DNA from 3 places in the Mesorhizobium calcicola genome. Region 3 is predicted to be linked to each of the others. Evidence: riboswitches for the same ligand, from Rfam matches in the RefSeq annotation. Region 3 holds a riboswitch; each other region holds the start of a gene.

Region 1 (10,423 bases), on a different contig from region 3:
ATCCGCTGTGATCTTCGTTGATGGCGTTGAGCATCCACATAGGGCCACAGATGTCCTTGGCCAGACGTGAAGTCGACAACGGCGCAGCGATTAAAGAGATACAGCAGCGAGATTATCGTCTCAGCAAGAATACTGCCTGCTGGCCGAAGAAATTCCAGAACCACCAGGGCATCGACAGGCCGATCTTCTGGCCATTGGCGTCGAGCGCCGTTGCCTTCTCAACGGTCGCACCGAGCTCGTCGCACAGGTTGACGAAGTCGCGGATGGTGCAGAAGTGGATGTTGGGCGTGTCGTACCAGGAATAGGGCAGGTCCTTGGTCACCGGCATGCGGCCGTTGAGGAACAGCGACATGCGCACCCGCCAATGGCCGAAATTGGGGAAGGACACGATAGCGCGGTTGCCGATCCTGAGAAGTTCGTCGAGCACCAGCTTCGGGTTGCGGGTAGCCTGCAAGGTCTGCGACAGGACGACGAAGTCAAAGCCCTTGTCGGGATAGAATTCGAGATCCTTGTCGGCATCGCCCTGGATGACCGAGAGGCCGCGTGCCACGCATTCATTGACGCCACGCTGCGACAGCTCAAGGCCGCGGCCGTCGACTTGTTTGGTGTCCTGCAGCAACTCGAGCAGCGAGCCGTCGCCCGAGCCGACGTCGAGCACGCGGGACTGGGGCGGGATGAGGTTGGCGACGACCTCGAGGTCGACGCGCTGGTCGCGGTTGACGCTCATGGCTTCGCCTCCTGCCTTGCGCATGATCCTGGACGGACAAGTCTGCAACTTTCCGGGCTCATGCGCTGAGCCCTCTCGCCCGTGCCGCGGAGCCGATAAAGCCATTGATGGCGGCAAACAGTTCCGGCTCGTCGAGCAGGAAGGCATCGTGGCCACGGTCGGTCTCGATCTCGACGAAGGATACGGATGCGCCGGCCGCGTTGAGCGCGTGCACGATCGAGCGGCTCTCTTCGGTCGGAAACAGCCAATCCGAGGTGAAGGACACCAGGCAGAAGCGGGTTTTGGTGCCGGCAAAGGCATCCGCCAGCCGCCCGCCATGATCGGCGGCGAGATCGAAATAGTCCATCGACCGCGTCATGTAGAGATAGGAGTTGGCGTCGAAGCGGTCGACGAAGGTCATGCCCTGGTGGCGCAGGTAGCTTTCGATCTGGAAGTCGGCGTCGAAGCCGAAGGTCAGCGCCTCGCGATCCTGCAGATTGCGGCCGAATTTCCGGTGCAGGGCGGCTTCCGACAGATAGGTGATGTGGGCCGCCATGCGCGCTACCGCCAACCCCTTTTCCGGGCGTTTGCCGTTTTCGAAATATTTGCCGCCGTGCCAGTCCGGATCGGCCATCACGGCTTGCCGGCCGACCTCATGGAAGGCGATGTTCTGCGAGGAATGGCGTGCGCCGGTGGCGATCGGCAGCGCCGAGAAGACGCGCTCCGGATAGCTCGACGCCCATTCCAGCACCTGCATGCCGCCCATCGAACCGCCGAGCACGCAGAACAGTTTTTCGATGCCGAAATGGTCGATCAGCATCTGCTGCGCGCGCACCATGTCGCGGATGGTGATGATCGGCAGGTCGAGCCCGTAGGGCTTGCCGGTGGCGGGATTGGTCGAGGCCGGGCCGGTGGAGCCCAGGCAGCCGCCGATCACGTTGGAGCAGATGACGAAGAAACGGTTGGTGTCGATGATCTTGCCGGGGCCGATCAGCACTTCCCACCAGCCCGGTTTGCCGGTCACCGGATTGGTGTTGGCGACGTGCTGGTCGCCGGTCAGCGCATGGCAGACGAGGATGGCGTTGGAGCGGGCGTCGTTCAACGTGCCATAGGTCTGATAAGCGATCTGGAATGGCGACAGCAGCGTGCCGGCATCAAGCTTGAGCGGCTTGTCGGGCCCAAAACGCAACACCGGGCTCGACGGCTTGTCAGCCTCGTTGTTGGTTCGTCCAGCGCGCAGAGCGGCCATTGCATCCATCTCACACTTTGAATCCGCGCACCGTGCCTGTCGAAAATCGATGCCGATGCGGTGTCCGGCCGGCGCGGACAACAAAAAACCGGCATTGCAGTCGCAAAGCCGGTTACAGGATGCAAACGGCCCTTTAGCAAGTTGTTTAACGTGGCTGCAAGCCGACCGGCCAAATCACCACGGAAGTTCGCACCTCTTCTAGGGCTGTGGCACGCTGGCGTCAACGGCCAGCCGCAGTCCAGAGGCTGCCACCTCTCGACATTGCGCGCCGTGGCTTGTATTTCCGCTGCGGCTTCCAGGCGGAAGCGTTCTCGACGGATTTTGCGACATGAGCCAGACACCGGACAAGGCACGTCCAACCCCGCGCGCGGGCATCATGGACATCGACGCCTATGTGCCGGGCAAGAGCACGGCGCCCGCCGGCGTCGCCAAGGTCTACAAGCTGTCGTCGAACGAGAATCCGCTCGGTCCGTCGCCGAAGGCGATCGAGGCCGCGCGGGAGATTGCCGGAAAGCTCGACGTCTATCCCGACGGCACCGCTAGGCGGCTGCGCGAAGCGATCGCCGAGGTGCATGGCCTCAACGCACAGAACATCATCTGCTCCAACGGCTCCGACGAAATTCTCGGCCTTTTGGCGCAGACCTATCTCGCGCCCGGCGACGAGGCGATTTTCACCGAACACGCCTTCATGGTCTACAAGATCTACATCCAGTCCGCCGGAGCCACCCCGGTCGCGGTCAAGGAGACCGACGAGCGTGCCGACGTCGATGCGATGCTGGCCGCCGTCACGCCGCGCACCAAGATCGTGTTCCTTGCCAATCCTAACAACCCGACCGGCACCTATGTACCGTTCCAGGAGGTGCGCCGCCTGCATGCCGGCCTGCCCAAAAATGTGCTTCTGGTGCTCGACGCGGCTTACGCCGAATATGTCCGCCGCAACGATTATGAAGCCGGCATCGAACTGGTTGGCGGTGCCGAGAACGTGGTGATGACCCGCACCTTCTCCAAGATCGGCCTGGGCGGGGCGCGGATCGGCTGGATGTACGCGCCGATGCATATCGTCGATGCCATCAACCGCGTGCGTGGTCCTTTCAACGTCAATGCCACGGCGATCGAGGCCGGCATCGCGGCGATCCGCGACCGCGATCACGTCCAACGCAGCGTGATGCATAACGAGACCTGGCTCACATGGCTGAGCGAGGAATTGAGCAAGCTTGGGCTGCGGGTGACGCCCAGCGTCGGCAATTTCATCCTGATCCATTTTCCCGACGACCAGAAACATTCGGCTGCTGCGGCGGACGATTATCTGACCGCGCGCGGCTATATCCTGCGGCGCGTTTCCGGCTACGGCTTTCCCAACGCGCTGCGCATGACCGTCGGCACCGAAGAGGCCAATCGCGGCGTTGTCGCCGCTCTCACGACATTCCTGAAAAGCTAGAACACCATGACATCACCGATGTTCGAAAAGATCGCGCTGGTCGGCATCGGCCTGATCGGCTCGTCGCTGGCCCGCGTCATCCGCCGCGAGGGCCTCGCCCGTCACGTCGCCATCTCGACCCGCAGTGCGGCGACGCTGGCACGGGCGGAAGAGCTTGGGCTCGGCTCCTCCTACACCACAGATGCGAAGGAAGCGGTCCGCGATGCCGATCTGGTCATCGTCTCGGTGCCGGTCGGCTCGTCCGGCGCGGTGGCCGAGGAAATCGCGCCGGCGCTGAAGCAGGGTGCGATCCTCACCGATGTCGGCTCGACCAAGGCATCTGTCATCGCGCAGATGCAGCCCTATGTGCCGGCCGGTGTCCATTTCATTCCCGGCCACCCACTGGCGGGTACGGAAAAATCGGGTCCCGATGCCGGTTTTGCCGATCTGTTCGACAATCGCTGGTGCATATTCACCCCGCTGCCGGAGACGGACCCCGAGGCGCTGGAGAGGCTTTCGGAATTCTGGCGCCGCTGCGGCGCCAACATCGACACAATGGACCCGCAGCATCACGACATGACGCTGGCCATCGTCTCGCACCTGCCGCACATCATCGCCTACAATATCGTCGGCACCGCCGACGACCTGCAGTCGGTGACCAAGTCCGAAGTGATCAAATATTCGGCCTCGGGTTTTCGCGATTTCACGCGTCTCGCCGCCTCGGATCCGACCATGTGGCGTGACGTCTGCCTGCACAACAAGGACGCCATCCTCGAAATGCTGGCGCGGTTCTCGGAAGATCTGGCGTCGCTGCAGCGGGCGATCCGCTGGGGCGACGGCGAAAAGCTCTTCGACCTGTTCACCCGCACCCGCGCGGTGCGCCGCTCGATCATCGAAGCCGGCCAGGACATCGACGTACCCGATTTCGGCCGTCAGGCGGTCGAGCATCCGGCGAAGAGCTAGCTGCCGCGATCCAGGCTAGGCTGGCTCGCCCTCATCGGCAGCGTCTCGGCGCGGTCCGTCGTCCCAAACCACTGCGCACTTTTGGGCGACATGCACTATTCAACCGGCTTGATCTTGCCCAGCGGGATGAAGCCGAGCGAGGCCTTGCCCTTGACCACCTTCAGCGGCATCGACGGTTCGTTGCCGAGCAGCGCCAAGCCGGCAAAGCCCTGTTCGATCTTGCTCTTTTGCTCGGGGATGGCGGCGCCGAGGATGGCCGCCACGGCTTTCGGGTCCTTCAGCCTGATCATCAGGTCGGCGTCGATCAGGCCTTCGGCATCGACCGACAGCGGCCCGGAAACGGTGATGCGCGCCGTCCCCGACGACAGGTCGAGGTTGTGGATCTCGATCGCCTGGCCGCGCAGGCTCTTCACCTGCGTGCCGATCAGTGCGACGCCGTTCTTCAGCGTCACGTCGCCGCTGGCATCGAGCGCCGGCAGCATGCGCCCGCCGATCGCGTCGGCATCGATCTCGAGATCGCTGAAGTTGCCGAGATAGTCGATATCCCCATCGTTCGGCTGCAATTGGCCATCCGCCTTGCCGGCGCTGAACAGTTCGACCGGATCGGTGTCGTCAGCCGGATCGGTCTGGCCGGACAGGCCCTCTGCCCGCAGTGAAATACGTCGTGGCAGCGGCCATGACAGGTTGACGTCGGCCTGCAGTTTGTCCCAGTCGATCCACAGCGGCACCATGCCCGGAACGGAGGTCCTGAGCGGACCGCGCAGATCGGCAACCGGCGACAGGGGCTGGGTGACCTGGGCGACGGCATTGAAGCTGCCGGCCGAGGCGGCGATGTTCTTGGCGTCGTCCTGGTAGGCGAGGTTGTCGCAGGAGACAGCAAAGCTCAGGGGATAGCCGCTGACCTGGAGATTGGCGCAGCCGGCCTCGACGCCATTCTTGTTGAGCGTGGCAACCGCCTTGTCCGCTTCGCTCTTGACCCGGTCAGCCAGATAGAACCAGCCGCCGCTATAGACGGCGAACAGCACGACGACGAACGCCACAAGCCACAACAGGCCGCGTCGGCGTTTCGGTTGGCGTTCGTCACTTGACGTCATGCTTTGGCTCTCGTTAACGCGTGGGAGTTGTAGGCGGACTGGCGATTCCGACAACAATAGGTAGACAGAGGCGGACGGAAAAACACCGATTCCGGTGCGGTGTTGCCACTCTTTTGCGATCAGGCACGGCGATATGGGCGATTTTTGGGTGTTTGGCTACGGTTCGCTGATCTGGCGGCCGGGTTTCGCGCATGTCGAAACGCAACGTGCCCACCTGCACGGCTACCGGCGCTCGCTGTGCGTCTATTCCTTCGTGCATCGCGGCACGCGTGAACGACCGGGGCTGGTGCTCGGCCTCGATCGTGGCGGCTCCTGCGTCGGTCTGGCGTTCCGCGTCCCCGGCGAATTGCGCGACGAGGTCATTGCCTATCTGCGTGAGCGTGAGCTGGTCACCAACGTCTATCTCGAACGCACGCTCAAGGTACGCCTCGACGGCGGCGGCACGGTCGAAGCGGTGGCCTACATCGTCGACCGCCAGCATGAGCAATATGCCGGCGCGCTCGCCGCCGCGGATGCGGCGGCCGTGGTGCGCGGCGCGGTCGGCCAGTCCGGCAACAATGAGGACTATGTGGTCAGCACGCTGCAGCACCTCGAGGCGCTGGGGATAAGCGATCATTGGCTGGAGGATGTCGCCAGGCGGATCGCGCCTTTGTGAAGCGCTGGCTCTGCGGAAAAGGGCGGCGAGGCCTTTGACCTCGACAGGGCGAGACCTAGAGCACGTCCCGCGATCAATGAATCGATTGTGATGTGACGTCGGGCTTCGCGGGTGATTCAACATCCACTTTGATGAGGTGGATGATGGGAAGAGCACTGAGCGACGATCTTCGATCGCGGGTCTTGAAGGCTTCGGACGCGGGCATGTCTGCCCGGCAGGCGGCGGCGCGGTTCGGCGTCGGCATATCGAGTGCAATCCGGTGGATCGCACGGGCGAAGATCGGCGAGCGGACGCCGCGGCCGCAAGGCCGTCGACGCGCGTCCAGCCTCGATGCGCATAAAGCCTTCATCGTGGGGTTGATCGATGAGCGCAAGGACATCACGCTGAACGAGATGGTAGAGCGGCTGGCGGTCGAGCGATCGGCTCGGATCAGTCGCAGCGCCTTAAGCGCCTGGCTTGGCCGGCACGGCTGGACGTTCAAAAAAAGTCCGCACATGCACTGGAGCAGGATCGTCCCGACATCCTGAAGCGCCGTCGTGCGTGGTTCGACGGCCAACTCGACCTCGATCCGGCAAAGCTGGTGTTCATCGATGAAACTGGACTATCGACCAAGATGGCCCGGCTGCGGGGCCGTGCGCCATGCGGTGAGCGTTGCCGGGCGGGCGTGCCGCACGGCCATTGGAAAACCACCACCTTCACCGGCGCACTGCGGCTGACGGGCATGACCGCCCCGTTCGTCTATGACGGCGCCATGAACGGCAACGTATTCCTGGCCTATGTCGAGCAGGTGCTGGTCCCGACCCTGTCGGAGGGCGACATCGTCGTGATGGACAACCTTCCCGCCCACAAGGCCGCCGGCGTTCGCGATGCAATCGAGACGACCGGCGCGAGGCTCATGTTCCTGCCGCCCTACAGCCCCGACTTCAATCCGATCGAAAACGCCTTCTCAAAACTCAAGGCTCTTATGCGGGCCAAAGCCGAGAGGACAATCACAGCCCTGTGGACCGCCGTCGGATCGCTCGTCGACCTCTTCACCCCAGCCGAATGCCAGAACTACTTCAAGGCCGCAGGTTATGACCCAGATTAAACCGGACGTGCTCTAGGTTAGGCTTCGCAGCTCAGCCAGCGGGTGGTATTCGCCCGTCCCAATGATCCCGGAGATACGCCTTGCAGAAACGCCGTCTCGGTCGTACCGACCTTTCCATCGCGCCGCTGGTTCTGGGCGGCAATGTCTTCGGCTGGACCGCCGACGAAAAAACTTCGTTCGATCTGCTCGACCGCTTCGTCGGGGCCGGCCTCAACGCTGTCGATACAGCGGACGTTTATTCGCGCTGGGTGCCCGGCCACAAGGGCGGCGAATCGGAAACCATCATCGGCAAATGGATGAAGGACCGTGGCAATCGCGATCATGTCGTGGTGGTCACCAAGGTCGGTTCGGATATGGGGCAAGGCCACAAGGACCTGTCGGCCGCGCATATCGAAAAGGCTGTCGACGCGTCGTTGCGGCGGCTGCAAACCGATGTCATCGACCTCTATCTGTCGCACTGGCCGGATCCGACCACGCCCTATGAGGAAACCCTTGGCGCTTACGAGAAGCTGCTCGCCAAGGGCAAGATCCGCTATGCCGGCTGCTCGAACCTCGACGCCGGCCAGTTGCGCGCGGCCCTCGATGTGGCGAGCCTGCGCAGCCTGCCGCGCTACGAGGTGCTGCAGCCGGAATACAATCTCTACGATCGCTCGTCCTTCGACGGGCCGTTGCGCGATCTGTGCGTGGCCGAGGATATCGGCGTCATCACCTATTTCAGCCTGGCCAAGGGCTTCCTTAGCGGCAAGTACCGCAGTGAGGCCGATCTTGGTCAAAGCCCGCGTGGCGGCGGGGTGAAAGACTACCTCAATGCGCGCGGCATGCGCATCCTTGCGGCACTCGACGCGGTGTCGGCCAGGCATTCGGCCAAGCAGGCGGAAGTGGCGCTTGCCTGGGCGATCGCGCGGCCAGGCGTCACCGCACCGATCGCCAGCGCCACCAAGCCGAGCCAGATGGACAGCCTGATCAAGGCGGTGTCGCTGAAACTGACCGCCGACGACATGGCCGAGCTCGACAAAGCGAGCGGCTGAAACCTCCGGCGGCCGCTCTACGCACGAACGTCCAAGACCGCCCCCTTGCCTCGCCCTACCGTTTTTCGCACGGGACAAGGCAGAGGATGAGATGACTGAGCCGCTTCTTTCGCAGCCGGACCTGTGGCGCCAGATGCTCGCGCTGGTGCTTGCCGCCACCGTCGTCATGGGCAGCCCCGGGCCGGCAACGATAAGCGTCACCGCCGTCGGAGCTGCCTTCGGCCTGCGTGGTTCATTGCGGTACGCCTGGGGGATCGTTCTGGGCACGATCGCCGTGCTGCTGGTGGTGGCCACCGGGATCACGGCGGCGCTCACTTCGATGCCGAAGCTGGCGCCGTTGCTGGCCGCCGCCTCCGCCGCCTACATCCTCTATCTCGCGTTCAAGATCGCCACGGCACCGCCATTGGCGGCACGCGCAGCCGAGGCTTCGCGCCCAACATGGCTGGCCGGGTTTCTGCTGGCTGTCGCCAACCCAAAGGCCTATGTGGCGATCGCCGCGGTGTTCGCCGGCGTTTCATCGAACCAAGGCGCCGGCGACATCGGCATATGGCTCAAGCTGACCGTTCTCGCGCTGATGATCGTCGCCATCCATGCTCTGTGGCTGGTCGCGGGGGCGGCGTTCGCGCGCTTCCTGCGCCTGCCTGCGGCCTCGCGGATCATCAATCTGGTCTTTGCCGCGACACTGGTGTTGACCACGGCAGTGGCCGTGTTCGGCTGAATGTCGACTCGGGAGCCTTTCAGGCTTTCGCGCCCAGTTCCCGCAACCGCTTGATTGCCGTTGGCGGCAAGGCCGGGGGGTTGGGCGCGCGCGATGCCTCAATGAGAAGCTGGTCACAGGCAGCCTCGGTATCCCCGATCAGTCGGGCCATGAATTCGTCCTTGCCCAAGCCCGGCGGGATCGGCGGCAGGAACCGCGCCTTGATCGTGCCGGGGTAGCGCAGGAATTTGCGGCGCGGCCAGTAGAGACCGGCGACATGGGCGACCGGCACCACCGGAACGCCAAGCTGCGAATAGATCTCGACGATGCCGTATTTGTAGGCCGGCTCGTCGCCCGGCGCGCGGCGCGTACCCTCGGGATAGATGATCAGCTGGCGTGGGTTGCGCGCCATTTCCTGCCTGGTCGCGGCGACCACCGCCTTCAACGCCTTCGAGCGGCTGCCGCGGTCGACCGGGATCATGCGCATCTTCATGATGTACCAGCCGAAGAACGGGATCCAGGTCAGCTCCCGCTTGAGGATGTAGAGCGGGTCCTGGAGGTAGGGGAAGAAGGCGATGGCGTCCCAGAAAGACTGGTGCTTGGGCGCCAGGATGAAGGAACCTTCGGGCAGGTTCTCCTGGCCGGTGATGTCGTTCCTGGTCCCGGCAATCTTCTCATAGAGCCACATGCAGCTGCGCGACCAGAATTTCGGCACGAACCAGGCGCGGTGCCGGGGCGACAGGAAATAGTAGGGGGTCCAGAGGATCATCTGGATGATCAGATTGACGTAGAAGACGAAATTGAACGCCAGCGATCGGATATAGAGCATGCGGGAGGCCCGGTGAGGAGGTGTGCGTTGGTTACACCAAGCGCGGGGAAAAAGGAAATGGCCGCAAGGCACTCTGATCGGCGAAGACGTATGGTCTGTCGATCGGTGGGGGCCAGTTCAGCTACGTCAATCGGGCCAGCCGCTCCTTCAGACGCGGGGCGGCGAAATCGAGAAACGCGCGCAGCTTGACCGGCAGCAGGCCGTGGCCGGCATGCACCAGGCTTACCGGCCATGGCTCGGGCTCGAACTCCTGCAGCAGGACGCGCAGCGTACCTGACCGCTGCGCGGCCTCGATCTGGTAGGAAAGCACTTTTGTCAGCCCGACGCCGGCAATCGCCGCATCGATGGCCGCCTCGGCGGTGTTGACCTGAAGCCGCGAGCGGACCTGAACCGGAACTTCAGTCCTGCCTCTGGTGAAGCTCCACGCGGCGGCGGAAGCAAGTCCCTCAAAGGTGATGCAACTGTGTGTTTCCAGATCCTCTGGGGTCGTCGGCGTGCCGTGTTCGGCCAGATAGGCCGGGCTCGCGCAGACGACGCGGCGGATCGAGCCGACGCCAATGGCGACCAGGCTCGAATCGGGCAACCGGCCGATGCGAATGGCGAGGTCGAAATGGTCTTCGACCAGCTGGGTTATGCGATCTGCCAGCGTCAGGCGGATGTCCACGTCGGGATAGGCCGCGAGAAAGCCGGTGACGACC
Region 2 (10,423 bases), on a different contig from region 3:
GGCGCCGACCGCATTGTGCTCGTCGAGCACGGCGTCGAAATCCGAATATTTCATCACATAGAGGATAGGCGCGAAGGTCTCTTCCGTCACCGGCGAAACCTGTTTCGGCATTTCGACCAGCGCCGGATGCACATAATAGGCATCCGGATGGCCGTTCTCTCGACACGCGTGCCGCCGGTCACCTTGCCGCCATGCGCGGTGGCCTCATTCAGCGCCTTCTGCATGGCGTCGAAGGCAGCCTTGTCGATCAGCGGCCCGACCAGCGAGGAGGTCTCCAGCGGATTGCCGACCGTCCACGCTTTCGTAAGCCTTCTTGAGACCTGGAACCAGGGCATCATAGACGCTGTCATGCACGAACAGGCGCCGCAGCGTCGTGCAGCGCTGTCCCGCCGTGCCCATCGCTCCAAAGGCAATCGCGCGCAGAGCCATGTCGAGATCGGCGCTCGGGCAGACGATGCCGGCATGTTGCCGGTGCGAGCTCGAGCACCGCGCGGGCAAAGCGCTTGGCCAGCCGCGGGCCGACGTCGCGGCCCATGCGGGTCGAGCCGGTGGCCGAAACCAGCGCACCTTGGGGTGGTCGACCAGGATCTCGCCGACGGCGCGATCCCCGATCAGCACCGGCGCCAGGCTCTGCGGCGCATCCGTACCGAAACGCTTTACCGCACGTGCAAAAATCGCCTCGCAGGCCAGCGCCGTCAGCGGCGTCTTCTCAGACGGCTTCCACCCCACCGCGTCGCCGCAGACCAGCGCAAGTGCGGCGTTCCACGACCACACCGCGACCGGGAAGTTGAAGGCGGAAATGACAGCCGACGACGCCGAGCGGATGCCAGGTTTCCATCATGCGATGGCCTGGGCGCTCGGTGGCGATGGTCAGGCCGTACAATTGCCTGGAAAGACCGACGGCGAAATCACAGATGTCGATCATCTCCTGCACTTCGCCAGTCCCTCGGACGGGATCTTGCCGACCTCGATCGAGACCAGCCGGCCAAGCTCGGCCTTGTGCGTGCGCAGTTCCTCGCCGAGCAACCGCACCAGTTCGCCGCGCCGCGGGGCCAGGCACCATCCGCCATGCCTGGAAACGCCTTGTGGGCGGCATCGATGGTCTTGGCCGCGTCGGCCCGGCGAGATCGTCTTCAGTGCCGCGATCTGCTCCCCCGTCACCGGGCTGCGCAACGATCAGGTCGCCGCCTACAAGCGCGTCCTTGGCCACACCCAGTTTCGCCAGAAAGCTCGGCCGTTTCCTTCGCTATCGTCATTTTTTGTCCCTTTCAGATTCCGTCGCCCTCATAGGGCACAGGGGTCAAGCCTTTGCGTCATGTCGCCCCGCGTGCCGAACGGCACTTCAGGCGCTGTCATGGCGTGGCATTACTCGTTTCAGGGGAAAATCGCCACCCCGGCATGGTCCAAGCCGAGCGCAGACCGTTGAACCAGACCGCAATTCGGTCATTTCGCCGTGCGGGCAGGTCCCCGTACGGCACCGTCTTCATCAGGCAGCGGCGCCAGAATTCCGAAAGCCTCTCCAGCGCCTCGGGGTCCGTCTCCGGCAGCGGGGTGAATATGCACCAGCGATTGTCGAACAGATCGGCAAAACCGGCATCGGGACCCGATTTTTCCGTACCCGCCAGTGGGTGGCCGGGAATGAAATGGACACCGGCCGGCACATAGGGCTGCATCTGCGCGATGACAGATGCCTTGGTCGAGCCGACATCGGTGAGGATCGCACCCTGCTTCAGCGCCGGCGCGATTTCCTCGGCCACCGCGCCGGACGAGCCGACCGGCACCGAGACGATGACCAGATCGGCATCGCGGACCGCTTCCTTCGCATCTGTGGTGTAGGAGGAGCCGAGCCCAAGCTCTTCCGCCCGTGCCAGCGTCGCCGCACTGCGGGTCGAGATGGCGACGTGACGGGCGAGGCCCTCGCGGCGGATGACGCGGGCCAGCGACGAGCCGATCAGGCCGATGCCGACCAGCGCGATCTTTTCGAACATCGGTGATGTCATGGTGTTCTAGCTTTTCAGGAATGTCGTGAGAGCGGCGACAACGCCGCGATTGGCCTCTTCGGTGCCGACGGTCATGCGCAGCGCGTTGGGAAAGCCGTAGCCGGAAACGCGCCGCAGGATATAGCCGCGCGCGGTCAGATAATCGTCCGCCGCAGCAGCCGAATGTTTCTGGTCGTCGGGAAAATGGATCAGGATGAAATTGCCGACGCTGGGCGTCACCCGCAGCCCAAGCTTGCTCAATTCCTCGCTCAGCCATGTGAGCCAGGTCTCGTTATGCATCACGCTGCGTTGGACGTGATCGCGGTCGCGGATCGCCGCGATGCCGGCCTCGATCGCCGTGGCATTGACGTTGAAAGGACCACGCACGCGGTTGATGGCATCGACGATATGCATCGGCGCGTACATCCAGCCGATCCGCGCCCCGCCCAGGCCGATCTTGGAGAAGGTGCGGGTCATCACCACGTTCTCGGCACCGCCAACCAGTTCGATGCCGGCTTCATAATCGTTGCGGCGGACATATTCGGCGTAAGCCGCGTCGAGCACCAGAAGCACATTTTTGGGCAGGCCGGCATGCAGGCGGCGCACCTCCTGGAACGGTACATAGGTGCCGGTCGGGTTGTTAGGATTGGCAAGGAACACGATCTTGGTGCGCGGCGTGACGGCGGCCAGCATCGCATCGACGTCGGCACGCTCGTCGGTCTCCTTGACCGCGACCGGGGTGGCTCCGGCGGACTGGATGTAGATCTTGTAGACCATGAAGGCGTGTTCGGTGAAAATCGCCTCGTCGCCGGGCGCGAGATAGGTCTGCGCCAAAAGGCCGAGAATTTCGTCGGAGCCGTTGGAGCAGATGATGTTCTGTGCGTTGAGGCCATGCACCTCGGCGATCGCTTCGCGCAGCCGCCTAGCGGTGCCGTCGGGATAGACGTCGAGCTTTCCGGCAATCTCCCGCGCGGCCTCGATCGCCTTCGGCGACGGACCGAGCGGATTCTCGTTCGACGACAGCTTGTAGACCTTGGCGACGCCGGCGGGCGCCGTGCTCTTGCCCGGCACATAGGCGTCGATGTCCATGATGCCCGCGCGCGGGGTTGGACGTGCCTTGTCCGGTGTCTGGCTCATGTCGCAAAATCCGTCGAGAACGCTTCCGCCTGGAAGCCGCAGCGGAAATACAAGCCACGGCGCGCAATGTCGAGAGGTGGCAGCCTCTGGACTGCGGCTGGCCGTTGACGCCAGCGTGCCACAGCCCTAGAAGAGGTGCGAACTTCCGTGGTGATTTGGCCGGTCGGCTTGCAGCCACGTTAAACAACTTGCTAAAGGGCCGTTTGCATCCTGTAACCGGCTTTGCGACTGCAATGCCGGTTTTTTGTTGTCCGCGCCGGCCGGACACCGCATCGGCATCGATTTTCGACAGGCACGGTGCGCGGATTCAAAGTGTGAGATGGATGCAATGGCCGCTCTGCGCGCTGGACGAACCAACAACGAGGCTGACAAGCCGTCGAGCCCGGTGTTGCGTTTTGGGCCCGACAAGCCGCTCAAGCTTGATGCCGGCACGCTGCTGTCGCCATTCCAGATCGCTTATCAGACCTATGGCACGTTGAACGACGCCCGCTCCAACGCCATCCTCGTCTGCCATGCGCTGACCGGCGACCAGCACGTCGCCAACACCAATCCGGTGACCGGCAAACCGGGCTGGTGGGAAGTGCTGATCGGCCCCGGCAAGATCATCGACACCAACCGTTTCTTCGTCATCTGCTCCAACGTGATCGGCGGCTGCCTGGGCTCCACCGGCCCGGCCTCGACCAATCCCGCCACCGGCAAGCCCTACGGGCTCGACCTGCCGATCATCACCATCCGCGACATGGTGCGCGCGCAGCAGATGCTGATCGACCATTTCGGCATCGAAAAACTGTTCTGCGTGCTCGGCGGTTCGATGGGCGGCATGCAGGTGCTGGAATGGGCGTCGAGCTATCCGGAGCGCGTCTTCTCGGCGCTGCCGATCGCCACCGGCGCACGCCATTCCTCGCAGAACATCGCCTTCCATGAGGTCGGCCGGCAAGCCGTGATGGCCGATCCGGACTGGCACGGCGGCAAATATTTCGAAAACGGCAAACGCCCGGAAAAGGGGTTGGCGGTAGCGCGCATGGCGGCCCACATCACCTATCTGTCGGAAGCCGCCCTGCACCGGAAATTCGGCCGCAATCTGCAGGATCGCGAGGCGCTGACCTTCGGCTTCGACGCCGACTTCCAGATCGAAAGCTACCTGCGCCACCAGGGCATGACCTTCGTCGACCGCTTCGACGCCAACTCCTATCTCTACATGACGCGGTCGATGGACTATTTCGATCTCGCCGCCGATCATGGCGGGCGGCTGGCGGATGCCTTTGCCGGCACCAAAACCCGCTTCTGCCTGGTGTCCTTCACCTCGGATTGGCTGTTTCCGACCGAAGAGAGCCGCTCGATCGTGCACGCGCTCAACGCGGCCGGCGCATCCGTATCCTTCGTCGAGATCGAGACCGACCGTGGCCACGATGCCTTCCTGCTCGACGAGCCGGAACTGTTTGCCGCCATCAATGGCTTTATCGGCTCCGCGGCACGGGCGAGAGGGCTCAGCGCATGAGCCCGGAAAGTTGCAGACTTGTCCGTCCAGGATCATGCGCAAGGCAGGAGGCGAAGCCATGAGCGTCAACCGCGACCAGCGCGTCGACCTCGAGGTCGTCGCCAACCTCATCCCGCCCCAGTCCCGCGTGCTCGACGTCGGCTCGGGCGACGGCTCGCTGCTCGAGTTGCTGCAGGACACCAAACAAGTCGACGGCCGCGGCCTTGAGCTGTCGCAGCGTGGCGTCAATGAATGCGTGGCACGCGGCCTCTCGGTCATCCAGGGCGATGCCGACAAGGATCTCGAATTCTATCCCGACAAGGGCTTTGACTTCGTCGTCCTGTCGCAGACCTTGCAGGCTACCCGCAACCCGAAGCTGGTGCTCGACGAACTTCTCAGGATCGGCAACCGCGCTATCGTGTCCTTCCCCAATTTCGGCCATTGGCGGGTGCGCATGTCGCTGTTCCTCAACGGCCGCATGCCGGTGACCAAGGACCTGCCCTATTCCTGGTACGACACGCCCAACATCCACTTCTGCACCATCCGCGACTTCGTCAACCTGTGCGACGAGCTCGGTGCGACCGTTGAGAAGGCAACGGCGCTCGACGCCAATGGCCAGAAGATCGGCCTGTCGATGCCCTGGTGGTTCTGGAATTTCTTCGGCCAGCAGGCAGTATTCTTGCTGAGACGATAATCTCGCTGCTGTATCTCTTTAATCGCTGCGCCGTTGTCGACTTCACGTCTGGCCAAGGACATCTGTGGCCCTATGTGGATGCTCAACGCCATCAACGAAGATCACAGCGGATTGCGAGTTGTCGGTCCGCAACCTCAGGATCGCCTGGTAGCCGGCCGGGTTGTACCATCCGCGCACTTGCTGTCTGTCTGGAAACTCGATGATGATCAGGTGGCCCGGCCATTTGTTTTCGATCACCTCGACATCGCCGCCATGGACCAGAAAACGGCCGCCGAAAGGTTCCAGCGAGGCATCGATCTTCTGCAGATATTCGACAATCTGCGGACCCATCTGGACTTGGCGCATATGGGCAACGGCGTAAGCGGTCGTGATTGTACTCCCTCCGGAACCGAAGCCGACCAGCCGGCCTCGCAACGGCAATCTGCCCAAACACCGGCCACGTTGCGATTACGTCTGACGTAATGGCATGCATCCGGATTGTAGACGCGTCGTCGCAAAGGCGATTTGCAAGCATAGCGCGCGGCAATAGTGTTGCAGTTGAAGCGCTAGTTTCTGGAATTCGTCATTTCACCCGCTTTGAGCAGCATCCCGATTGGTGACACGGACGCCTGTTTTCTGTAGCGTCATGGCCAATACAGGGGGATATGGAAGGGGGAGTCCGATCCATTTTGACCGTCCTGAAAGATCGAAAGACCTTGCAGAAGGCGTGTTTTTTGCGCTGGGAATGGCTGACGCTATATGACCGGGAAGACAGAGCAGGCTCCTCTCATTACGGTGATCACGCCGACCCACAACAGGCGGGAAGCGGTATTGCGCGCTGTGGAAAGTGTCCTTTCCCAGAGTATGTCGAGGTTTGAGCATATTGTCGTCGACGATGGCTCGACTGATGGGACCGCGGCGGCGCTGGCCGGCATTCGCGATCCGCGACTGATCTATGTCGGCGCGAAATGGCGAGGCGCCAATGCCGCCAGGAATGCGGGCATCGAACGCGCGCGGGCGCCCGTCGTGACATTCCTCGATTCCGATGACGTCTATCTGCCGCACAGGCTTGAACGGACCCTGACCTGGTTCGATGCCGATCCGGCGCTCGAAGTGCTGATCAGCTCCTATGTCTCGCTGAAGGGCGGACGCGCCACCAATTGCATCAATCGCGATGCATTCCTTAACCCGGGCACGCTGGAGCGAACGCTGGTCGCGGAGACGATCTTGATCGCGGGATCGGCGATAACAGCCCGCCGCGAGGCCCTGCTGGCCATCGGCGGCTACGACAGCGATATCGCCCGGATGCAGGATCGGGAATTGCTGCTGCGCCTTGCCCGGCGCTTCGGCGCGCAACTGTCCCAGAACATCGACTGGACCAAGCACAATTCGGAGAATTCGATTTCGCGACGCCGCCGCGGCTATGTCGAAGCCTATGCGAACCTGATGAGCAAACACCCGAATATTGCGCGCTCGTACCCGCATATTCCGCCCTACATGATCACGCGGCAGATCATTTCCGATATTCTGAAATGTCGGATACCGGAAGCCTTCTCGGGCTACATGGCCAACCGCTCGTCGAAGGACCTCGGCTATTCGCTGCCCGAACTGATCAATGGCTATGTCTATGGCCGGCGCTGGCGCCGCGACCTCCACGATGAGTTTCGGCAGAAGTTCGGCGCCCGTCCGGCCTGAGGCCTGTCGTAACAGCAGAGCTCATCGGTCGAGTTCCGGAAAATATGGATCCGAAAAAAACCGCCTGTCCCGCTCGCCCTGCAGGCAGTCGATAGGCGTGGCAGCATCGACGGGGACGACCCTGGCCTTGTCCTGAACGCCGCTCACTTCTAGGATCAGCTTGCGCCGTATTGCCGTCGAAAATTCAGCGGCCGCGTAGATCGGCAGCACGAAGGAACCAGGCCCTCCGGTCACGCACTGTGCATAATACCGGTCGAGATGGCTGAAAGTCGGCGACGGGTTGATCAGGATCGGCAGGCCGTTGATGACGATGCCTTTCGCGGTTGCCGCATCACGCGTCGCGGTGACCGGCGGCCCGATATTGTTCGGACCATCGCCTGATATATCGATGACACTGCGCTCACCCTCGAAAGAAGTGCGATCGAAAAGCTCGGTGCCGAAAGCCAGCGCACCGGAAATCGAGGTGCCGCGGAAGCTGCGAAACGGGCGGGCCGCGACCTTGTCGGCAAAGCTGTTGGCGCTCTCGGCGCTGTCGATGATTTGCCAGTCGATGACCCCGTCATCGCGCACCGTGCCGGCCCATTCGAAATACGCGAGCGCGATGCGGCCCGTCTTGCCGGCGCGGACAGCCTGGATGAAATCGGGATGCCGCAGCGCCTCGACATAGCCGGCGCGCTGCAAGGCGAACTCCTTCTCGTCCATCGACAGCGAAATGTCGACCGCCAGCACCAGCCCGACGTCCACCGCCAGCGCATCCGGCGGCGACGCTATGGGAGTTGCCTGGGCACAGGCAAGACAGGCAAGCAAGCGCAAAGCATCAAGCATGGCCGACGCCAGGGTTGTTTCTTCGGGAAATCTTCCTTCGCGATCACGGCAAAATAAAGCTTGGAGCCTGCAACCCGGGAAAACAGCCTATTTCCGGCGGCGGGCGGCAGTTGGCGGCGGGTCGATCGCGCCGGCCCTGACGCGAACGGGTTTCAGCGCCGGTGCATCGGCATCCTTGACGATCGTCAAGGCGCGCGGAAAGAACTGGTTGTTGTGCAGTCCGCGTCCGATGTTGAGGATCGCGGTCCCGGGCAAGCGCTTCTCCAGCATTGACAGCACGCGCCGCAGCGAAGGTCCGTCGAACGCGTCCATGGCTTCGTCGATGATCACCCACTTCGGCTGCCGCAAGGCGAGCCTGGCGAAGGCCAGCGAACGCTGTTCGTCATCGCCCAGCTCATGCTCCCAGCGCGCGCTGCGATCGAGTGAGGATGACAGTCGTCCAAGCCCGACTTCGGCAAGCACCGCTGAAATGTCGGCGTCACTCGCCGGCGCCGGTCCGTTCGGATGATCGAGGACCTCGCGCAACGTACCGGCCGGGAAATACGGGACGCGCGGCACGAATATGGGGGTTTCTCCCGCCGGCAGGCCAATCCGTCCGCGCCCCCATGGCCACAGGCCGGCTATGGCGCGGAAGAACAACGTCTTGCCGGCGCCCGGGTCGCCGGTGATCATGACGCGCTCGCCGGGGCGGATTTCGACATGCTGATCGGCGAGCCTGGTGCAGCCCTCCGGCGAGGCCACTTCGAGCTTCTCGAAAGTCAGGCTGCCATTGGCATTGTCGCCGAAGGCAATGCGCCTTTCCGTGTCGTGCAGCACATCGGTTTCATCGAGCGCGATGCGGAAGTCGGCGACGCGCATCAGCGTGGCGCGCCAATCGGCAATGCTGCCGATGTTGTTGATGAACCAGCGCAAGGAAGAGTGCACCTGGTTGAAGGCGCCGACCGCCATCATCAGCCCGCCAAAGCTGATATCGCCTGAGAAATAGACCGGCGAGGCGACCAGGATGGGTGCCACCACGGTGATCCAGCCATAGGTGTCGGTCACCCAGGACAGGTTGATCTGGGCGGTGTAGATGCGCCGCATGGCCCCCAGCACCGTGCCGAGGTCGAGTCCCAGCCGTCGCCTGGCGTCGGCCTCGCCATGGTACAGCGCAATGGCATCGACATTCTCGTTGACGCGCACCATCGAGGAGCGCAGCTCCGCTTCCCGCGTATAGCGGTCGCTGTTGAGGCGGATCAGCGGCCGGCCGACCAGCCAGCTCAGCCAGGAGGCGGTGCCGGCATAAAGGATGGCGGCCCAGACCATGTAGCCCGGTATGGCCAGAGAGGTGCCGCCGATATGAAACACGAAGCCCGAAGACAGCTCCCACAGCACACCGACGAAGGACACGAGCAGGATGCATGACTGCAGCAACCCGACGCCGAGATCGGTCGACAGGTCGGACAGATGCGCGGCATCCTGCTGCATGCGCTGGTCAGGATTGACACCGATGGCGCCGGCATTGGCCAGACGGAAGGCGCGCGCTGGTCGCATCCATTGGTCGATCAGATCCGCCGTCAACGCTTCGCGCAGCTTCAGCCTGATCATCTGGTTGAGCCAGGTCTGGCCGATATTGAGCACCAGAAGCCCGCCGGCGATTGCCGCAAAGACGAGAAGCTGGTGCAGGAAGGCCGCCATGTCGCGGCGCGCAAGCGCATCGTAGAAAGGCTGGTTCCAGCGGTTGAGCAGGACCTGGCCGATCGACGTAGCAATGATGACGGCCATGATGCCAACCGATGTCCAGAGCAGCCAGCCGCGAACCGGCGACCCCGCCAGCGCCTGCCTGATCGTTGCCACCTGATCGCGCAGGCTGCTGGCTTCGACCGCCACGGTGATGGGCTGAACGGCGGCGACATTGTCCAGTTGATCAGCCATGGCTGGGGTCCTTGCGTTCAGTAGCGGCGCTGAAACCGGATGGAGAGACTTGAAGGCACCCATCGTTCAAATGAGCTGCCAGCCCACTGGCGACAGATAGGGTGGGAAACGACCCCGGACGTTCTCGCAGCGATCACGAAGCCGTCACCCGCGCAGCCGATGGCTTGGCATCCCCGACCTCGTTCCGACGGCCGAGCCGCGTGGCGCCGTGCGGCGACAGCACCGGTACGAAGACGCGGCGCGAGGCGCGCTGGGCGACCGGCACGCCTTGATAGAGCCGTTTCTGCGCCTCGACGACGATGACTCCGGAAAAGATCGGCCACAGCCGCCGGCCGGCGCGTTCCAGCACATTGTGGAAGCGCATCATGAAGCGGCGTCGCGATGGCGGGAAGAACAGCGCGTCGGACCAGGAGGCGGGCGTGAAATTCGCCTCGCGCAGCAGTTCCGTGAGCTGGCCGCGCGAGAACGGCCGGCCATTGCCGAACGGTGTATGCTCGAAGCGCGCCCAGACGCCGCGCCGGTTGGGCACGACGATGACGACGCGCCCCGCCGGCGACAGCACACGCCAGATCTCGTTCAGCGTTTCGCGCGGGTTTTCGACGTGCTCGAGCGAATGGACGAGCAGCATGCGGTCGATGCAGGAATCGACCAGCGGCAGTTCCTCGTCGAAGACCAGTGCCGTCGCCGTCGGCCCCATCGCCGGCCACACCACGGCGCCCTGCG
Region 3 (10,423 bases):
AGACCTGCTTCTTGCGCTCCTCGGTGATGCTCATCGAGGCGATGATGGCATCGAATTTCTTGGCCTGCAGGGCGGGAATGATGCCATCCCAGTCCTGGGTGACGATCTCGCACTCGACCTTCATCTGCGCGCACAGCGCGTTAGCGATATCGATGTCGAAGCCGACAACCTTGCCGTCGGAGGTGATGGTGTTGAACGGCGGATAGGCACCCTCGGTGCCGATCTTCAGTTTCTCCGCTGCCTGCGCCGAAAAAGAGCCGGCCGCCATCGCCAGCATGGCAGCGCCTGCTGCCGAGATGATCCATTTCGAAATCTGCATTTCTTGGTTCCCCTTGAACGCCGCCAGCTTGAACGGCCAGCAAGGCAGCCAAGCATGGCGAGCCAGCGCAGGCAAGTATATTGCCCGACGGGAATGGGTTCAGCGCGCGGCGCGGAAATGCTTGGACAGCTTCAGGCCCTGCGCCTGGTAGTTGGAGCCGAGATCGGTGCCGTAGAGCGCCTGCGGCCGTTTCAGCATATGCTCGTAGACCAGCCGGCCGACGATCTGGCCATGGTCGAGGATGAACGGCACTTCGTGGCTGCGCACTTCGAGCACTGCCCGGCTGCCGGTGCCACCGGACGCAGAGTGGCCGAAGCCCGGATCGAAGAAGCCGGCATAGTGGACGCGGAATTCGCCGACCAGCGGATCGAACGGCGTCATCTCGGCGGCGTAGAGCGGTGGCACATGCACCGCCTCCTGGCTGACGAGGATGTAGAACTCGTCAGGATCGAGCACCAGTTCGCCAGCACCGCTCTTGTGGATCGGCTCCCAGAAGTCGACCACCTCCTGTGCGGCGCGCTTGTCGACATCGACGAGACCGGTGTGATGCTTGCCGCGATAGCCGACCAGCCCGCTTTGATCGCCGTTGAGGTCGATCGACAGGGCGATGCCGCCGCCGGAAATGTTCGGTGGCTCGGTGGCGACCAGCATCTCGGCGCGATGCAGGTCATGCAGCTCGGCTTCCGAGAGCAGCGCATTGCCGGTGCGAAAGCGGATCTGCGACAGGCGCGAACCGGTGCGCGCGACGATCGGAAAGGTGCGCGGGCTGACCTCGAGATAAAGCGGGCCGTGATAGCCGGCGGCGATCTTGTCGAACTCGTGGCCACGGTCGGTCATGACGCGGGTGAAGATGTCGAGCCGCCCGGTCGAGCTCTTCGGATTGGCCGAGGCCGAAATGGCCGCCGGCAGTGCCAGGCTTTCAAGCAAGGGCACGATATAGACGCAGCCGGTCTCCAGCACCGCGCCGTCGGCAAGATTGATCTCGTGCAGTTGCAGCCGGTCGAGCTTTTCCGAAACCTTGTGGTTGGGACCCGGCAGGAACGAGGCCCGCACCCGCCAGGCTTTGTCGCCGAGCCTGAGATCCAGGCTCGCCGGCTGGATCTGGTCGGCATCGAGCGCGCGGGTCGACTTCAGCGCGCCGGACTGGAACAGCGCCGAAATGTCCTGATCGGGAAGAATGCCTGTTTGCCGCAAGGCTCCACTCCTAGGCCAGGCGATTCTTGGGCCAGGCGATTTTCCTGTCGCAGGTTCTTGCCGCAAAACCGTGGAACACTTTTGCGGAAACCTGCCTGGTACAAACCTCTTAATCAAGCCGGCAATTGACGCAAGCGTGGCGCGGGTCTAAAGGGTCGTTATCCCGTGGTGATTTGGCCGGTCGGCTTGCAGCCACGTTAAACAAGTCGCTAAAGGACCGTCGGGCCGCAAGGCCGTATGGACCGGTTGCGACTTTCGCGGCCGGTTTTTTTGTGTCTGGAACAAAAGCGATGAGCACCAAGAAGCGCAACTGGAAGCCTCAAACAGCACTCGTCCATAGCGGAACCCTGCGTTCCGGTTTCGGCGAAACCTCCGAGGCGATGTATCTCACCCAGGGCTATGTCTACGAAACGGCGCAGGCGGCCGAAGCCCGCTTCAAGGGCGAGGAGCCGGGCTTCATCTATTCGCGCTACGCCAATCCGACCGTCGACATGTTCGAAAAGCGCATGTGCGCGCTCGAAGGCGCCGAGGATGCGCGTGCCACGGCGTCCGGCATGGCGGCGGTGACGGCCGCGCTTTTGTGCAGCGCCAAGGCCGGCGACCATATCGTGGCGGCGCGTGCGCTGTTCGGTTCCTGCCGCTGGGTGGTCGAGACGCTGGCGCCGAGATACGGCATCGAAGCGACGCTGGTCGACGGCACCGACATCGCCAACTGGGAAAAGGCCGTCAAGCCGAACACCAAACTGTTCTTCCTGGAAAGCCCGACCAACCCGACGCTGGAAGTGGTCGACATCGCCGCGGTCGCCGCGCTTGCCAATTCGATCGGCGCGCGGCTGATCGTCGACAATGTCTTCGCAACGCCCCTGCAGCAGAAGCCCTTGCAGCTCGGCGCACATATAGTCGTCTACTCGGCGACCAAGCACATTGACGGCCAGGGCCGCTGTCTCGGCGGCGTCATCCTGTCGGACAAGAAGTGGATCGACGAGAACCTGCATGACTATTTCCGCCACACCGGCCCGAGTCTCTCGCCGTTCAATGCCTGGACGCTGCTGAAGGGCCTGGAGACGCTGCCGCTGCGCGTGCGCCAGCAGACGGAAAGCGCCGGCAAGATCGCGGATTTCCTGGCCGAGCGGCCCGAAATCGCCCGCGTCATCTATCCCGGTCGCGCCGATCACCCGCAGGCGGCCATCGTCAAGAAGCAAATGTCGGGCGGCTCGACGCTGATCTGCCTGGACGTCAAGGGCGGCAAGCAGGCGGCCTTCGCCTTGCAGAACGCCCTCGACATCGTGCTGATCTCCAACAATCTCGGCGATGCCAAGAGCCTGATCACCCATCCGGCGACGACGACGCACAAGAACCTGAGCGACGAGGCCCGCGCCGAACTCGGCATCGGGCCGGGCACGCTCAGACTGTCGGTCGGCCTGGAAGATACCGATGATCTTCTGGAGGACATCGAACAGGCGCTGAAGGCCAGATAAGCGGCCTTTGGCTTTCAGGCGCCGGACGGTGTCTCTTCCAGTTCGGCCGCCTTGGTGCCGATGGTCATCGCGTTGCCGCGCCAGTCGACGGCGCCGCCGAGCCAGCCGCGCGCCCACATCGCCGGCAGGATCATGTCGCGCACCATGATCGCCGCGACCATGCGCGGCGACAGGTACCAGCCCTTGGACCAGGCCAAAGCGCACTCCGGAAGGTAGAAGGCCGCCAGCACGGCAATGGCGGTTGCCCAGAGGCTGACGCCGGAAGCTGCCGCGGCAACCAGCGCAAGCGCCAGCGGCACCACCGCGCCAGTCAGGATTTCGGGTGCGAAGAACAGCGGGAAGGTGACGCGGCGCAGGCGCGCCCAACGGGCCTGACGCAACCAGATCTGATCAAACGTGCGCCGGCCGAGCGGCTGCTCGAACGGCGCGGCGACGAGATTGACGCGCAGGCCAAGGCCATTGACCAACTTGGTCGCGGCAGCGTCCTCGGCGATCTCGGCGGCCAGCGCGCGGATACCGCCGCCGGCTTCGAGCATCGGCTTGTTCCAGAGCATGCTCTTGCCCTGGGCAAAGCCAAGGCCAAGCGCCTCGCCGGCATACTGCCAGCGCGCCTGCAGCGTGTTGAGGAAAGCGCATTCGACTTCAGCCCAGAAGCCGGCCGGCCGCGAGCCGATCGGCGTCGAGCAGACAAGGCCGGTATTTGGCCGCCATGCCGCCATCAGGTGCTGGACGTAGTCTCCCGGCATCAACACGTTGGAATCGGCCAGGATAACCCAGTCGTGGCGCGCGGTTTCCCAGCCCTTGACGCAATTGTTGAGCTTCGGATTGGCGCTGATGCGGTCGTCGCCTATCAACAGTCGAGCCGGCACCTTGGGGAAACGGGCGATGGCGGCGCGGATCAGCCTGATCACCGGATCGTCGGCATGGGCGACGCAGAAGATCAGTTCGTAGCGCGGCCAGTCGAGCGAGAAGGCACGCTCCAGCGTCTCGTGCGTAAACGGCTCGACGCCACGCGACGGCACGACGATCGACACCGGCTGTGGCTTGCCGGCCGGCGGCGCGATAGTGCGGCGCCGCTTCAGACGCGAAGCGGCGAGCAGGATGCTGGCGAGGTTTGAGAGAATGAGAGCAGTCGAAAGCGTGGCGGTTATGAGAGTGAGTTCCATCGAGATCCGGTCACTCCAGAAAAACCGGTCCGCCAGAACAATCTGGCTGGCATGACGACCGATTTCAACAGTTCGGCAGAGCGCCCGAGTCGCGCGGCACTGGTGGCGCACACCATCATTGTCATGTGTCACTTAAATGACATTCTTTGCCGGCACCTGCCTTTAAGGCCGCAATGACGGACGCGCACCGTTGACCGGCCCGAGAGGAGCGCCGAAAGTCACCGGATCGTTTTGGAGCCGCATATGTATCGCGCCGTCACGCGCAACATCGAAGTGCAGGTCAGGCCGTTTTATCTGGAGGACCGCTCGGATCCATCGGAGAACCGCTATGTCTGGGGCTATCAGATAACCATCGACAACCAGTCGGATGAATTCGTGCAGCTGTTGTCGCGCTATTGGCACATAACCGACGGCACCGGCCGGGTCGAGGAAGTGCGTGGCCCCGGCGTCGTCGGCGATCAACCCGAGCTCAATCCCGGCGACAGTTACCAGTACACCTCCGGCTGCCCGCTCTCGACGCCGTCGGGCATCATGGTCGGCCACTACACGATGCGCAACAAGCGGGGCGAGACGTTCAACGTCGCCATCCCCGCCTTCTCGCTCGATCTGCCGGGCACGCGGCGGACGGTGAACTAGAGCACGTCCGGTTTAATCTGGGTCATAACCTGCGGCCTTGAAGTAGTTCTGGCATTCGGCTGGGGTGAAGAGGTCGACGAGCGATCCGACGGCGGTCCACAGGGCTGTGATTGTCCTCTCGGCTTTGGCCCGCATAAGAGCCTTGAGTTTTGAGAAGGCGTTTTCGATCGGATTGAAGTCGGGGCTGTAGGGCGGCAGGAACATGAGCCTCGCGCCGGTCGTCTCGATTGCATCGCGAACGCCGGCGGCCTTGTGGGCGGGAAGGTTGTCCATCACGACGATGTCGCCCTCCGACAGGGTCGGGACCAGCACCTGCTCGACATAAGGCCAGGAATACGTTGCCGTTCATGGCGCCGTCATAGACGAACGGGGCGGTCATGCCCGTCAGCCGCAGTGCGCCGGTGAAGGTGGTGGTTTTCCAATGGCCGTGCGGCACGCCCGCCCGGCAACGCTCACCGCATGGCGCACGGCCCCGCAGCCGGGCCATCTTGGTCGATAGTCCAGTTTCATCGATGAACACCAGCTTTGCCGGATCGAGGTCGAGTTGGCCGTCGAACCACGCACGACGGCGCTTCAGGATGTCGGGACGATCCTGCTCCAGTGCATGTGCGGACTTTTTTTGAACGTCCAGCCGTGCCGGCCAAGCCAGGCGCTTAAGGCGCTGCGACTGATCCGAGCCGATCGCTCGACCGCCAGCCGCTCTACCATCTCGTTCAGCGTGATGTCCTTGCGCTCATCGATCAACCCCACGATGAAGGCTTTATGCGCATCGAGGCTGGACGCGCGTCGACGGCCTTGCGGCCGCGGCGTCCGCTCGCCGATCTTCGCCCGTGCGATCCACCGGATTGCACTCGATATGCCGACGCCGAACCGCGCCGCCGCCTGCCGGGCAGACATGCCCGCGTCCGAAGCCTTCAAGACCCGCGATCGAAGATCGTCGCTCAGTGCTCTTCCCATCATCCACCTCATCAAAGTGGATGTTGAATCACCCGCGAAGCCCGACGTCACATCACAATCGATTCATTGATCGCGGGACGTGCTCTAGTGGCCACCTGCGCCTTGGCGCTGGCACACCGGCAGGTTACATTCGCCGCCTCTGCCCCAACTGCATCAATCCCGACTGGCGCGAGTTGCAGCAGGATCGGCACTTCCGTCAACGCAACGCCCAATGCCACGCGACGCCGTGCGAGCGTTGCGCCAAGCGCCAGGCAGCGGCTCGATGCACAATATTGAAACGGGGCTGTTTCTGGGCCGGTTGCCGTTCGCGAAAGTTGGACGAGGACTGGAAAGTCTTCTCATCATCAACGGCGGTCAGGGGTTCATGATGAAACCCGAGCCGTCCAGACTGGAAAAGGATGCCGGACGGCTCATCCGTATCCTTCCATCCGGCACGAGCTTTGTGCTGATTGGCTACGATCCCGCTCCAAAAGCCGATCTTTCGCTTGAGGGCATGTCCAGAGACATCGCGGAGATCATCGGCGCCAACTTCAAAAAGCCGGCGGGCTTGATGGGTATTTCTTATGGCGGCGTTGTCGCAACGCAGGTGGCCGCGCGATATCCAGACTTAGTAGGCAAGCTGATCCTGCTGGCGAGCGCACATGGCTTTTCGGCTGATGGAAAAAAGCTGCTCACCAAACAGATCCAACTCGCAAAGGCCGAACAATTTCACGCCTTGTTGGAGGAATTCACGACGGTATTTCGGCGGCCGTGGCTGAACCTTCTTTTGCGTTTTCGACTGAGGTTCGAAGAACGCAGATTGATTGCGCGGATGGGAGCGCCGAGTACGATCGTCCGCTATCTCGAAGCAATGCTCGACAACGATGTGACAAAAGAAGGCCTTCGCGACATCTCGGCGAGGACTTTGATCCTCGGCGGCGAGAGGGACCAGTTCTTCGGCGGCGGAATGATGGAAGCCACCGCGCGTGCGATCAGGGGAGCGAAGCTCACGGTGCTCCGGGAAGAAACCCATATGGCGCCAGTCGAACGAGCGTCAGATGTCTCAAACACCTCCAAGAATTCATTTGACGCTGAGATCGGTGCGGCGCCTTAAGAAGCCTCTCCCCCGGCCGGGGAGAGGATAGGTTGCGAAGCGGCGCCGTTTGAGGAAGCGACCCTACTGGGCCGCCGCGAACTCCGCCGGATCGAAGTCATACTGCTTCGAGCAGAATTCGCAGGCAACGTGGATGCCGCCGTCCTCGGTGCTGTCCTTGATCTCCTGCGCCGAGAAGCCCTCGAGGATGCCGCGGATCTTGTCCCCGGAGCACGAGCACTGGTCGGCGACGGGAACACCGCCGAAGACGCGCACCCCATGCTCGTGGAACAGCCTGTAGAGCAGCCGCTCGGCGCCGATCGTCGGGTCGATCAGTTCGGTCGGCTCGATGGTGCCGAGCAATGCCAGCAGCTCCTGCCAGGAATTGTCGGCCGGATCGTGGATCTCCTCGCGCGGATCGCCATCGCCGCCCGGCAGGTCCGGCACGCGCATGCGCTCGGGCGACTGCGGCAGGAACTGCGCCAGTATGCCGCCGGCACGCCACTGCTCGCGCGCGCCGCCGACGCCGGGCGTCAGCAGCTTGGCCACCGAGAGCCTGATATCGGTCGGGATCTGCTCCGACTGGCGGAAATAGGTGCGGGCCGCGTCTTCCAGCGTTTCGCCATCGAGCTGGACGATGCCCTGGTAACGCTGCGTGTGAGCGCCCTGGTCGATGGTCAGCGCCAGCACGCCGCTGCCGAGCAGCGTCTGCTGGGACGATTCGCCTGCCGCGACCAGCGCCTCCAGCCGGTCGGCGTCGAAGCGCGCATAGGCGCGCAGCGCCGAAGGCGTGGAAAAATCCGCCACCAGCATGTCGACCGGCCCATCGGTGCGGGTCTGCAGGATGAACTTGCCCTCGAATTTGAGCGAGGTGCCGAGCAGCACCGTCAGCACGCAGGCCTCCGCCAGCAGGCGGGCGACCGGCTCGGGATAGTCGTGGCGGCTGAGGATGGCGTCGAGCATCGGCCCGAGCTGAACGGTGCGGCCGCGCACATCGAGCGGACCGACCTCGAAAGGCACGACGTGATCGTCACCGGCGTAGCCGAATTCGCCGAGTTTGGGGTGATGTTCAGTCACTTGATAGGTTTCCAACATGACAAAGCTCCAGGGCGCGGCCATGCCGCCCTCTCGGGAGCATGCCTCGAAACGCGCTTGATTTGCGTGATGCGGCGCAAATAGGCATCACACCCCCTCAGATCAAGCTCCCAGACACCAGGCGAGCACGGCCTTCTGGGCATGGAGCCGGTTCTCGGCCTCGTCGAAGACCACCGAATGCGGCCCGTCGATGACCTCGTCGGTCACTTCCTCGCCGCGATGCGCCGGCAGGCAGTGCATGAACAATGCGTCCGGCTTTGCCTGGGCCATGAGCTTCGCGTTGACCTGATAAGGCGAGAACACGTTGTGGCCGCGGGCGCGATGTTCCTGGCCCATCGACACCCAGCAATCGGTGACGACGCAGTCGGCCTGATCGACGGCTTCCTCGGGCGAGCGGGTGAAGCGCAGCTTGCCGCCATGCGCCTGCGACCAGTCGATATGCTTCTGCGCCGGCTCGCTGCCTTCGGGCACGGCGACGTTGAGGTTGAAGCGGAACCGCGCCGAAGCCTCGAGCAGCGAATGCAGCACATTGTTGCCGTCGCCGGTCCAGGCGATGGTCTTGCCGGCGACCGGACCGCGATGCTCCTCGAAGGTCATGATATCGGCCATCAGCTGGCAGGGATGGGTGTCATCGGTCAGGCCGTTGATGACCGGAACGGTGGCGTTCTCCGTCAGTTCCAGCAGGCGCTCATGCGAGGTGGTGCGGATCATGATCGCGTCGACGTAGCGCGACAGCACCTTGGCTGTATCGGCAATGGTCTCGGAACGGCCGAGCTGCATCTCGGTGCCAGTCAGCATGATGGTCTCGCCACCAAGCTGACGCATGCCGACGTCGAAGGACACGCGCGTGCGCGTCGACGGCTTGTCGAAGATCATCGCCAGCACCTTGCCTTCGAGCGGCCTGGTCCGCTCGCCGGCCTTGAGGCGAGCCTTTCGCACCACCGCATCGTCAAGCATGAAGCGCAGATCGCCTTCGGAAACGGCGGAAAGATCGGTGAAATGGCGAACTGACATCAGCAATGGTTCCGGGATTACTTCGCGGCGGCGGAGGCGATCGCCTCCGCCAGGCCCTTGGCGCCGGCGTGGATGCGGTTGAGCGCTTCGTGGATCTCGGCATCGGTGACGGTGAGCGGCGGCAACAGGCGAATGACGTTGTCGCCGGCCGGAACCGCCAGCAGGTGCTGGTCGCGCAATGCCATGTTCACCTTGGTGTTGGGCATGGCGCATTTGAGGCCGAGCATCAGCCCGGTGCCCCTGATGTCCTCGATGACCTCGGGAAACTCGTCGGCGACCGCCGCCAGCCCCTGCTTCATCAGCAGCGCCTTGCGCCGGACATCATCGAGGAAGCCGTCTTCCAGCACCACGTCGAGCACAGCGTTGCCAACCGCCATCGCCAGCGGGTTGCCGCCGAAAGTGGTGCCATGCACGCCGGAGGTCATGCCAATGGCCGCTTCGTCCGTGGCAAGGCAGGCGCCCATCGGGAAGCCGCCGCCAATGCCCTTGGCGATCGCCATGATATCGGGGGTGACGCCGGACCATTCATGCGCGAACAGCTTGCCGGTTCGGCCGATGCCGCACTGGACCTCGTCGTAGATTAGGAGCAGGCCGTGCTGTTCGCACAACTGCCTGAGCCGCTTCAGCGATTGCGTCGGCACCGGGCGAATACCGCCCTCGCCCTGTACCGGTTCGATCAGGATCGCGGCGGTCTCCGGCGTGATCGCCTTTTCGGCCGCATCGATGTCGTCGAAGCCGACCTGGTCGAAACCCTCGACCTTGGGTCCAAACCCTTCAAGGTACTTGTATTGACCGCCCGCAGCGATGGTCGCCAGCGTGCGGCCATGGAAGGCACCTTCGAAGGTGATGACACGGAAGCGTTCGGGATGTCCCTTGACGAAATGGTAGCGCCGCGCCGTCTTGATCGCGCATTCCAGCGCCTCGGCGCCGGAATTGGTGAAGAACACCTTGTCGGCGAAGGTGGCATCCACCAGCCGCTGGCCGAGCCGGCTCTGCCCCGGAATCTCGTAGAGATTGGAGACATGCCACAGCTTGGCGGCCTGCTCGGTGAGTGCCGCGACCAGATGCGGATGGCTGTGGCCCAGCGAATTGACGGCGATGCCGCCGGCGAAATCGAGATATCGCTCGCCCTTGTCGGTAACCAGCCAGGTGCCTTCCCCGTGGTCGAAGGCCAGGGGTGCGCGAGCAAAGGTCTCGTAAAGCGCCGAACCGCTCATTATATGCGTCTCCGGTACCGGAAAATCAAAAAAGCCGCCAAAGCGGCGGCCTGTGCGGCTTATCGTGTTTTTCGGCCATGAAGTCAACGAAAACGTCGCGTAGTGGCGCGCGGCAAGCCCCCTGACGAGACGCCGGCTCACGAGCGACCGGGCAAGTTGGGGAAAACCGAAAAAACCGATTCGTGTTGCACCTGGGACTCTTGTCACCGAGTCAGCGGATAGAGTAGTTGTAGTCGAGAAATAACTAGATTTCGTGCGGCGGACCTAATCACCAG

Evidence for each region. Region 3 has a riboswitch for S-adenosylmethionine ahead of ACFSQT_RS04735 (O-succinylhomoserine sulfhydrylase). Riboswitches for the same ligand answer to the same signal wherever they lie in the genome.
Region 1: linked by a shared signal. The riboswitch ahead of metX (homoserine O-acetyltransferase MetX) and the one ahead of ACFSQT_RS04735 (O-succinylhomoserine sulfhydrylase) in region 3 are both predicted to bind S-adenosylmethionine.
Region 2: linked by a shared signal. The riboswitch ahead of metX (homoserine O-acetyltransferase MetX) and the one ahead of ACFSQT_RS04735 (O-succinylhomoserine sulfhydrylase) in region 3 are both predicted to bind S-adenosylmethionine.

What each region holds. Positions count from the first base shown of each region.
Region 1 covers NZ_JBHUGY010000042.1:37,296-47,718, reverse strand. The annotation lists gene ACFSQT_RS27065 (DUF1330 domain-containing protein) at 1-70, shown strand, start outside; gene metW (methionine biosynthesis protein MetW) at 113-727, opposite strand; gene metX (homoserine O-acetyltransferase MetX) at 786-1,955, opposite strand; SAM riboswitch at 2,069-2,146, opposite strand; gene hisC (histidinol-phosphate transaminase) at 2,284-3,393, shown strand; gene ACFSQT_RS27045 (prephenate/arogenate dehydrogenase family protein) at 3,400-4,335, shown strand; gene ACFSQT_RS27040 (DUF2125 domain-containing protein) at 4,431-5,429, opposite strand; gene ACFSQT_RS27035 (gamma-glutamylcyclotransferase) at 5,563-6,084, shown strand; one part of gene ACFSQT_RS27030 (IS630 family transposase) at 6,228-6,564, shown strand; one part of gene ACFSQT_RS27030 (IS630 family transposase) at 6,564-7,171, shown strand; gene ACFSQT_RS27025 (aldo/keto reductase) at 7,252-8,199, shown strand; gene ACFSQT_RS27020 (LysE family translocator) at 8,291-8,917, shown strand; gene ACFSQT_RS27015 (lysophospholipid acyltransferase family protein) at 8,937-9,725, opposite strand; gene ACFSQT_RS27010 (LysR family transcriptional regulator) at 9,847-10,423, opposite strand, start outside.
Region 2 covers NZ_JBHUGY010000018.1:163,494-173,916, reverse strand. The annotation lists partial or broken gene ACFSQT_RS11165 (aldehyde dehydrogenase family protein) at 1-111, opposite strand, end outside; gene ACFSQT_RS11160 (aldehyde dehydrogenase family protein) at 87-338, opposite strand; partial or broken gene ACFSQT_RS11155 (aldehyde dehydrogenase family protein) at 370-774, opposite strand; gene ACFSQT_RS11150 (hypothetical protein) at 710-934, opposite strand; gene ACFSQT_RS11145 (hypothetical protein) at 922-1,173, opposite strand; partial or broken gene ACFSQT_RS11140 (prephenate dehydrogenase/arogenate dehydrogenase family protein) at 1,491-2,000, opposite strand; gene hisC (histidinol-phosphate transaminase) at 2,007-3,116, opposite strand; SAM riboswitch at 3,254-3,331, shown strand; gene metX (homoserine O-acetyltransferase MetX) at 3,445-4,614, shown strand; gene metW (methionine biosynthesis protein MetW) at 4,673-5,287, shown strand; gene ACFSQT_RS11120 (DUF1330 domain-containing protein) at 5,330-5,617, opposite strand; gene ACFSQT_RS11115 (glycosyltransferase family 2 protein) at 6,026-6,961, shown strand; gene ACFSQT_RS11110 (DUF1194 domain-containing protein) at 6,983-7,786, opposite strand; gene ACFSQT_RS11105 (ABC transporter ATP-binding protein/permease) at 7,874-9,700, opposite strand; gene ACFSQT_RS11100 (class I SAM-dependent methyltransferase) at 9,834-10,423, opposite strand, start outside.
Region 3 covers NZ_JBHUGY010000008.1:262,663-273,085, forward strand. The annotation lists gene ACFSQT_RS04725 (ABC transporter substrate-binding protein) at 1-319, opposite strand, end outside; gene ACFSQT_RS04730 (2'-deoxycytidine 5'-triphosphate deaminase) at 419-1,513, opposite strand; SAM riboswitch at 1,669-1,746, shown strand; gene ACFSQT_RS04735 (O-succinylhomoserine sulfhydrylase) at 1,804-2,991, shown strand; gene ACFSQT_RS04740 (ceramide glucosyltransferase) at 3,006-4,157, opposite strand; gene apaG (Co2+/Mg2+ efflux protein ApaG) at 4,401-4,793, shown strand; partial or broken gene ACFSQT_RS04750 (IS630 family transposase) at 4,806-5,750, opposite strand; gene ACFSQT_RS04755 (alpha/beta fold hydrolase) at 6,013-6,843, shown strand; gene ACFSQT_RS04760 (Hsp33 family molecular chaperone) at 6,907-7,941, opposite strand; gene argF (ornithine carbamoyltransferase) at 8,020-8,931, opposite strand; gene ACFSQT_RS04770 (aspartate aminotransferase family protein) at 8,949-10,148, opposite strand.